DNA from 3 places in the Pseudoalteromonas sp. DSM 26666 genome. Region 1 is predicted to be linked to each of the others. Evidence: predicted binding sites of a transcription regulator. Region 1 holds the regulator's gene; each other region holds the start of a gene.
The links. The regulator sigma-54, encoded in region 1, starts transcription at its own class of promoters, with help from an activator protein. The targets are predictions, from matches to a motif close to GTTGGCACGNNNNTNGNNT.

Region 1 (3,290 bases):
TCATTGAGCTTATCAGCAATCGTGGCTAGCGTCTTCAAATGCTGCTGATTATCGCCATCGGGAACAATTAACGCGACAAAAATGTCAACCGGCCGGTTATCAATCGCATCAAAATTAATAGCTGTTTCGCTCACTAAAATCAAAGCAAGGGGCTCTTGAGCTCCACTCATGCGACCATGTGGAATAGCAATGCCTCGGCCAATGCCTGTACTTCCAAGCTTTTCTCTTGCAGTTAATGCATTAAGAATATCTTGTTGTGTTAAATAGGGCAGCTTATTGTGAGCCAATTCACTGATAAATTCTAAAATTCTTTTTTTACTATTAAAAAGGACCGCAGCTTTACTGCAGTCCTGACAGATAAGTGAGCTTAGTTTCATAGTGTTAGTGTCGAGCAAGTTTCTCTTTGTGTTTAATTACTTGACGATCTAGCTTGTCAATGAGCGAGTCTATAGCGGCATACATATCTTGATGCTCAGTAGAGGCAAAAATCTCAGCGCCACTAACATGAACGGTTGCTTCAGCTTTTTGGTTTAGTTTTTCTACATCGAGAATAACGTGCACATTCGTTATGTGATCAGTGTGCCTCTGTAACTTCGAAAATTTACTATTTACGTAGTCTCTAAGCGAGTCGGTAATATCTACATGGCGACCAGTTAAATTCAGTTGCATAAACATTTTCCTCTTTGTTGTACGCCTTAAATCAAACTTTTACGTTGATTAGACGGGGGAATAGCTAGAGATTCGCGATATTTTGCAATGGTTCTCCTCGCTACTTTAATTCCTTGCTCTGCCAATATATCTGCAATTTTACTATCACTCAATGGTTTAGCTGAGTTTTCTGCAGCGATTAATTTTTTAATTAATGCACGTATTGCTGTTGATGAACATTCGCCACCATTTTCAGTACTTACATGGCTTGAAAAGAAATATTTAAGCTCAAAAATGCCACGTGGTGTATGCATGTATTTTTGCGTAGTAACACGCGATATAGTCGACTCATGCATTTCCACCATTTCAGCCACATCGTTAAGCACCATAGGCTTCATAGCCTCAGGACCGTGTTCAAAAAAGGCCTGTTGCTGCTGCACAATACAGTTGGTTACTTTAAGTAGCGTGTCATTCCTACTTTCTAAGCTTTTTATAAACCATTTAGCCTCTTGTAAGTGCGAGCGAATAAACTGGCTATCACCACTTGATTTAACCGTACGCGACATAGCTGCATATTGGCTATTTACTCTGATCTTAGGCATGCTATCTGGGTTTAATTCAACTACCCAACGACCTTTAACTTTCTTAACCGACACATCAGGAATAACGTATTCAGACTCTTCTCTAACAATAGTGTCTGCCGGTTTTGGGCTGAGCGTATGAATCAACGTCATGATTTCTTTAAGCTCATCTTCTTTAAGCTTTGTTTTTTTCATTAACGTGCGATAGTCACGTGCAGCAAGTAAATCAATATGATCGGTTAAGATCATTTTTGTTTCGTTTAAAAAAGGTGTGTCTTTATCAAATTGATTTAGCTGAATACACAAGCACTCTTGTAAACTACGCGCGGCTATTCCCACTGGATCAAATAGTTGAATACGCTTTAGTACCGCTTCTATTTCGTCAAGTTCAACTTCATCTTCGCCGTCGTTTTCTTGGTTAAAGCTTTCTAATATTTCTTCACAGCTAAGGGTTAGAATCCCTGAATCGTCCACAGCTTCTACAATTGCAATAGCTATCGCTTCATCGGTAGGACTAAACGGCGTCAGTTGAAGTTGCCACATTAAATACTCATGCAGCGTTTCAGTCGAAGAGCCTTGATAAATAGATTCATCTTCTGGCATTGGGCCCGATGAAGAGGCAGGCGCAGCGCTCATATATTCATCCCAAGTAACATCCATAGCCATATCATCGCTAATGGTGTCTTTGGTCATTGCTTCGCCGCTATCTTGCTCATACTCGCTAGGTTTATCGTCAGCTGAGGCACTTAGCGTTAAGTCATCGTTATCGGCTTTTTGTTCGTTTTTACCTGCAGTGTCTTCGCTGTAATCGTGTTCTTCAACTTCAAGCAAGGGGTTGCTATCGAGCGCTTCTTGAATTTCTTGCTGGAGATCCAATGTACTGAGTTGCAATAAGCGAATTGCTTGTTGCAACTGTGGAGTCATTGTAAGTTGCTGGCCCATGCGCAGCTGTAATGATTGCCTCATGTATCTCTAACAATCCTTTTAAATTAGTATAATTAATCTTAGCAGATGCTTAGTGTAATAACACACATATTAGAGCTTGAACTGCTCGCCTAAATAAACATCGCGTACTGTTTTATCGTTTAATACATATTCTGGAGTGCCTGATGCAATTAACTCCCCATGAGAAACTATGTAGGCTTTTTCACAAACATCAAGAGTTTCGCGTACGTTGTGATCTGTGATAAGTACGCCAATTCCTCGGTTTTTAAGATGCTCTATAATCTTTTTAATATCTAATACTGAGATAGGATCAACCCCCGCAAAGGGTTCGTCTAAAAGGATAAATTTAGGGTTTGCTGCTAACGCGCGAGCAATTTCAACGCGGCGACGTTCACCACCTGATAAAGCCATACCTTGACTATCGCGGATATGCTGAATGCTAAATTCATCAAGTAAATTATTTAAGGTATCTTCGCGTTGTTGTTTATTTAATTCTTTACGTGTTTCTAAGATAGCCATTAAGTTTTGATAAACAGTCAGCTTTCTAAAAATAGACGACTCTTGCGGTAAATAACCAATCCCTAAACGCGCTCGGCTGTGCATCGGTAATAAAGTAATATCTTTATCATCAATTGATATTTTGCCTTTATCGCTAGGCACAAGGCCTACAATCATATAAAAAGTGGTGGTTTTACCTGCACCATTAGGGCCAAGTAACCCCACAATACTGCCAGCTTCAACCTCTAGGCCAACGTTTTTTACAACTTCACGACCTTTGTAGCTTTTAGCTAATAGCTCTGCTTTTAATGTGCTCATGGTTGACCTTTATCATCTTCTTTTTTATTTTCAACAGGGACTAAAATAGTGTGTACACGGTCTGTTGAGTTTTCGTCTTTTTCTGCGCTAATTAACTGCTGCTCGATATCGTAAGTGATACTTTTAGCTGTTATTTTTTGACCTGCTTGAGCAATGCTTGCATCGCCGATTAAGGTTAAAAAACGCAGCGACACATCGTAACGCACTTCATTAGCACTGGCGCTCATTATGGTGCCATCAGCTTGTGTTTCTTCAAAATATGCAGGGCTGCCTGTGGCAATTAATAACTGTTTGTTATCG
Region 2 (3,290 bases), on a different contig from region 1:
TTTCACGTAAAGCAACAACTGTTGGCTTATCGTTCTCAGGATCTACTAGTGGATCTTTACCACCAACAGCAATTTGGCGGGCACGACGGGCCGCAACTAAAATTAAGTCAAAACGATTACCAATTGCATCTACTGCATCTTCAACTGTTACGCGAGCCATCTTAGCACTCCAAAATAATTTAAAAGCAAAGGCGTAGTTTACTGCACGCAGCAGGTTTCGCCAATAGCCAGTGGTTAATTTTTATCTGTTTTAGGGCATGAACACCTAATTTATCTTAATTTAGATTATTTGAGTAGCTCATTAATTAAAGTTTGATGACGTGTTGTTTGCGCTTTTAGCGTTAATCGCTGTGCAATAACAATACTTTCTATCTCACTTAAAGCAGTATCAAAATCATCATTCACAACAACAAAGTCATACTCATCGTAATGAGAGGTTTCTGATTGAGCTTGTGCCATACGCCCGGCAATAATTTCAGCTGAGTCTTGGCCACGGTTATTTAAACGTTGCTCTAACTCTTGCTTTGACGGCGGTAAAATAAAGATAGTTTTTACGTCATCCATTATTTCTCGAACTTGGCGAGCGCCTTGCCAATCAATATCTAAAAACACATCAATGCCAGCGGCTAACTGTGATTCAATGGCTTGTTTAGAAGTACCGTAATAATTGTCAAATACTTGCGCCCACTCAAAAAAGTCATCTTTGGCAATTAGTGCCTTAAACTCATCAACCGATACAAAATGGTAGTGTTCCGCATCGTTTTCACCAGGGCGCGGTGCGCGGGTAGTGTGCGATACCGATACTTTCATATCAGCATGTTTTTTCAGTAATGCATTTATTAAGCTCGATTTACCCGCCCCAGAAGGCGCAGATAAAATAAATAAGTTTCCGCGAGAGTGTGCCATTATTTTTTACCTAAAATGAAACAAGCACAGCTATTAAAAAGCCTGCCTTAATTGCACTATTGTACTTTATTTGATGAAGCTTACTCAACTGCTGCAGCATTACCAATAAAGATAGGCAGCTTTAAAGAGTGATGTATGAGGTGTTGGGTCATAGATTTTGAATCTTGCATAATGCAAATAGCGGTATTGCAACTTGCATATTTAAGCATGGTTAAAAATTAATATACTTTAAATTCATGGTGTTAAATTTTGGAATGAAGCCTGCATTAGTTAAGTTATATAACTACAGAGGGCGTACTTATGAAATTAACCCATCTCGGTAAAGTGTGCTTTATATTGTGGCCTTGCACCGTATTTAGCCAGCCATTTGATAATTGCCCCAGCCAGGCTTTTTTAATGCAAGATGCTAAAGCGCAGCTTTATGGTATCGATTTAGTGTCGGCTAAGCCGACGGTGTTGGCCGCGGCTTTAGCGTTTAACACTGGAGCTAACAATGAAAGCGTAAATGCTATAGGTTTTAATTATAAAGATCAGTACTTATATGGCTTTAGCCGCCAAGCACCAAAAAGTGTGGTGCAAATAGATAGCAGCTACCAAATGACTCGTTTAAATGTCACTGGGCTGCCAGATACTAATTTTTATGTAGGTGACATTCAGGTAACAGGCGAAGATACAAACCAACGCGCTGCTTATTATGTCTACACTCCTCGATTTGGTTTATACGAAATTGATTTAAACTCAGATTTAACCGCTGAAATTGCCGCACGACTTTTGCCAAATAGTGCTAATTGGAATTTAGGGATTTACGACTTTGCCTTTCATCCACAAAGCAATTTACTTTATGCTGTTGAATCGAATGGTGATTTGCATGAAATTGATGTTGCTAATAATACCACCACGTTTATAACACAACTCGATATTGGTGATGATACTGGCGCTTTTGGTGCCGCTTACTTTGATATTGACGGTCAGTTTTATTTTAGTAATAACAAAAGCGGAAAAATACATAAAGTTGATTTAAGTACCAGCCCCGTAGTTGACTATACCCCAATAGCCAACGTATTTACCTCTGGACCTAAATCGAGTCAAAATGATGGTGCTCGATGCGCTATTGCAGAAGTGGCGGTAACCGATAGCTCTATCGACTTTGGTGATGCGCCTTTTCCATACAATACCAGCCTAGCTCAAAGTGGCGCCAGGCATTTATTCGATCCTAATGGTACTGGCAGTAACCTTATTTATTTGGGTGAAACGGTCGATGGTGAAAATATTAATACGAATGACGATTTAATCAATAATCCCATAGACGACTCTGATGACGGGGTTAGCTTTGTTACCGCGATTGCTGCAGGGCAAGACAGTCAAATTATTGTAAATGCATCAGCAAATAGCTTTTTATATGCTTGGTTTGACTGGGATCAAAATGGTGGGTTTAGCGAAACTGAGCGCATGCTAACGAAGTACCCACTAAATCAAGGTGATAACAGTATTTTAGTTAGCGTACCAAGTAATGTTAAAGCCGGACAAACATGGGCTCGTTTTCGAGTAACCGATGGCTCTGAGGCATCGCTAATTACCGCCACGGGCGGGGTGCTAGGTGGCGAAGTGGAAGACTACCCAATAACCACATTTGCCAGTGCTATTTACCCAGGTGAAAACGATTGGGTAACGCTTGCTTATGAGGATAAATGGCCGTTTGCAGGCGATTACGATTTTAATGATGTGGTTGTCAATTATCGCACTACACAACTTATTGAAGGCAATGATGTGGTTGGCTATAAAATTGATGGTCAACTTGTTGGGGTAGGCGCTACTTATCACAACGGTTTTGCCGTTAGGCTTACAGAAACCATTAATAACACAACCAATACTATTTTAAGCAGTGAAATTGATGAGCCAAATATTATTTACACTATTAATGGAGAGCTGCAACTCGACTCGCCATTAGAAGCAAACCGTGAGCAGGCTATTTTAATTTTTATGCAAGATACTTGGCAGCATGTAACTAAGCAAGCAGGTTGCGATTACTTCAGAACTCAAAGCAATTGTGATGTAAACAGTAAGGTGACGTTTAGTATGACGATTCCATTAAAAGCCCCTAAAGCTAAATCAAGTGCACCAGGTACGCTACTCGACCCATTCATTTTTGCTGCACAAGGCTTTTACCACGGTGACTTTTTAACCGGTAAAGATGCCAGAAGTTGGGAGGTTCATCTAAAAAACCAAGCGCCGACAGAGGCCTTTGATAGTAATTTATTCGCTGTTAGTGGCGCAGATGATGCCAGCCAACAAGCCTCCGAGCTGTTTTTTCAAACTGAAAATGGCCTTCCATGGGCGATTGAAGTCGGTATGCAGTGGCTACATCCTCTTGAGGGGGTAGACAT
Region 3 (3,290 bases), on a different contig from region 1:
TGCTAACACAAATAGTAAAAAGCTGTAAGTTTAAATTAAAAGCGTGTAACACACGCTTTTAATTAACCTATAACGCTTGGTGTGGTCCAAATATTTCGTAGTGAATGTTTGAGCTTTGCACACCTAAATCAAGTAGCTGGTCTTTTACGTAAGCCATAAATGATGCTGGTCCACACAAATAAAATGCCCCTTCGCTAATAGGTAATGATGCCTCAAGCACCGTTAAATCCATTAGCCCAGTGAAATCACACTCCTCGCCACCTTGATTAAACCAAGTAAATGTTTTTAGCTGTGGATGCATTGCCGTTTGCTGCGCTAAATACCCTTTAAATGAAAATTCGCGGCTGTTTTCACACGCGTGCAAATAACTAATCGCTTGATTTTTATCACCACTAAGTAGCGTTTGCAGCATCGCCATCATCGGGGTTTGGCCAACGCCTGCTGAAATAAGTACCACTGGAGTTGCCTCATTTTTTAAAATGAAGTCTCCCGCTGGCGGGTATAACTCTACTCGTGCGCCTTGCTCTAGTGAGTGTAAATAATTAGACACCACGCCAGGCTTTGGTTGGCACTCTTTTTTAACGCTAATACGATAGTTTTTAGCATTGCTCTTTTGCGAAATAGAATACTGGCGGATCTCTTCATATTCTGCGCCCTCAGGCTTAACTTTAATGCCAATGTACTGTCCTGGCTTGTAGGTAATAACTGCTTTACCATCCACAGGTGTCAGCGTAAAACTAGTTACGAATTCAGATTCAACATGTTTATCAGTAATTTCAAACTGGCGCGTGCCTGCCCAGCCACCATGGTTGTTTTTACTGTGCGCATACAATGCCGCTTCTTCGGTAATACAAATATCAGCAAGTACACCGTAGGCCTCGCGCCACGCATATTCAACATCGGCAGTAAACTGCTCAGGAATAAGCTCTTTTAACGTACCGATTAAATGTGCGCCCACAATAGGATAATGCTCAGATAAAATATTTAAGCTGGTATGCTTATGATTAATTCGCGCTAGCGCCTCTTTTAACACGGCTAAATTATCAATATTTTGCGCGTACGCAGCCAACGCATTAAATAATGCAAATTGCTGACGACCCGTTTCTTGATTAGTCATATTAAAAATATGTTTAAGCTCGGGATTATGACTAAACATGCGCTTGTAAAAATGATCGGTTACGACCGTACCTGCCTCTGCAAGCAATGGCACCGTGCTTTTAACTATTTGTATGGTTTTATCGGATAACATGTTTATTTCCTATGTAATAACTAACTGCTTGCATTTAGCATTACACAGAGTGTGCCAACTAATTAAACCTATAATATTCAAAATGTTAAATTAACTCGCTTTACAAGATGGGTCTTTATGACCTACTATAAAACCTGTAAAAATACACTAACAGGTCATTTTGACATGAACCAACAATTCAACCTGACGCAAGTTGCATTAGAACTTGCGCAAAGTACGTTACATGCTCACAGTTTTGAGCAACTTTTAGCCACGGTTGAACGTGTTATTCCCAGCGATGCCAGTGCATTATTAATTTGCCAAGGTGAGCAATTAAAACCCTTAGCCATTAAAGGGCTTATGCCCGATAGCCTAGGACGACGTTTTGATATTGCGGAGCATCCTCGCCTTAAAGCCATCTGCAGTAGTCGTTTGGCTCTGCAATTTGCACATGACTGTCCACTACCTGATCCATACGACGGGCTACTACTGGCTAAAACCGGTGATATTCCAGTGCATGCCTGCTTAGGGTTACCCCTTTATGATAAAAACGCACTACTTGGCATTCTGACCTTTGATAGCCTTAACGCCAATGCGTTTGACGGTATTACCACTGATACACTCAACACCTTACAAACCTTGTGCAGTGCGCACTTTAAAACAGCCCTAGAGCTTGCCCATTACAAACAACATGCGCAGCACTCTAGTGAATTAGTACAAGCGTTAAACCGTGAGGCGCTCAAACGTGATGGTGGTGAAATTATTGGCCAAAGCTCTGCAATACAAACGCTTAAAAATGAGATAAAACTGGTTGCGGCATCAAACTTTAGTGTCCTTATTTTAGGTGATACTGGGGTCGGCAAAGAGTTGGTGGCACGTAATATTCACTTACACTCCGCACGTAAAGATCAGCCATTAATTCATTTAAATTGTGCATCACTGCCTGAAAACCTCGCAGAAAGTGAATTTTTTGGCCATGCAAAAGGCGCTTTTACCGGCGCCCAAAATGCCCGCCAAGGTAAATTTCAGTTAGCCGATGGCGGCACCTTATTTTTAGATGAAATCGGCGAGCTGCCTCTGGCTATGCAAAGTAAATTATTACGCGTACTGCAAAGTGGCGAAGTACAAACCGTTGGCGAAGATGAACTTAAATATGTCGATGTTAGAGTGATTGCAGCAACCAATCGCGACCTAAAACACGAAGTAACACAAGGACGGTTTCGCGCCGATTTGTACCATCGATTAAGTGTTTATCCACTCACAGTCGCTCCATTGAAAGCCCGTGATGAAGATGTTATTTTATTAGCCGGTTATTTTGCAGAAAAAACAGCCCGCAAGCTCGCTATTAAACAGCTAAAACTCAGTATTGAAACGCAACTGCTGCTTAAAAAATATGACTGGCCAGGCAATGTGAGGGAGCTTGAGCATGTGATTAATCGGGCTGCATTAAAGGCTAAACAACATCAGTGGCAGCAACCAATTATTACTATTGAACCTGCGCATTGTGAGCTAAATTTAAGCGCTGTTAACACCTTGGCTCTTGAACACTCAAACCAGCTTGTAATCCCACCTTTAGCAAACAACATTTCGTTAAAGCAAGCCACAGATACCTATACTCAGCAACTTATAATACAGCAACTTAAACAACATAATTATAACTGGGCAAGCACAGCGCGTAGTTTACAGGTCGACCGCGCTAACTTAACGCGGCTAGCCAAGCGCTTAGGTGTTTCAATAAAAAAATCGTTGTAGCCTTTTTAACTTAACTTTCGCTGCTTAAAATAATTTTTTAATAGCTGACTAAACGCTTGAACTTTTGCCGTTCGATGCACTAAATGATGCGTAACCAGCCACAAATCGGTTGGCCAACTCAGTTCATTAGGCAGTACAGGGACTAAATCAGAGTATTGCGCTGCAACATCATGCTGTAATCCGCCAATACCGAGTCCTTTAACTATGGCGCGGGTCGCTTCTGAGGTTTCTGACACTCTTAGCTTAACTTGCGACGGGGGAATATTTTCATCAACCCATGCAAAGTAAGGCACTTTGGCATTATACCCTG

Region 2: a site for sigma-54 is predicted at 1,155-1,173, ahead of BM380_RS18025 (LruC domain-containing protein). Genes of this name have one in related genera too.
Region 3: a site for sigma-54 is predicted at 1,290-1,308, ahead of hmpA (NO-inducible flavohemoprotein). Genes of this name have one in related genera too.

Annotation. Positions count from the first base shown of each region.
Region 1 covers NZ_FPAR01000007.1:18,901-22,190, reverse strand. Annotated here, with positions in the region: gene ptsN (PTS IIA-like nitrogen regulatory protein PtsN) at 1-377, opposite strand, end outside; gene hpf (ribosome hibernation promoting factor) at 382-669, opposite strand; gene BM380_RS13465 (RNA polymerase factor sigma-54) at 696-2,195, opposite strand; gene lptB (LPS export ABC transporter ATP-binding protein) at 2,265-2,990, opposite strand; gene lptA (lipopolysaccharide transport periplasmic protein LptA) at 2,987-3,290, opposite strand, start outside.
Region 2 covers NZ_FPAR01000016.1:27,583-30,872, reverse strand. Annotated here, with positions in the region: gene rpoZ (DNA-directed RNA polymerase subunit omega) at 1-160, opposite strand, end outside; gene gmk (guanylate kinase) at 286-906, opposite strand; gene BM380_RS18025 (LruC domain-containing protein) at 1,207-3,290, shown strand, end outside.
Region 3 covers NZ_FPAR01000011.1:24,677-27,966, reverse strand. Annotated here, with positions in the region: gene BM380_RS15955 (endonuclease) at 1-28, shown strand, start outside; gene hmpA (NO-inducible flavohemoprotein) at 68-1,249, opposite strand; gene norR (nitric oxide reductase transcriptional regulator NorR) at 1,415-2,980, shown strand; gene BM380_RS15940 (LysR family transcriptional regulator) at 2,986-3,290, opposite strand, start outside.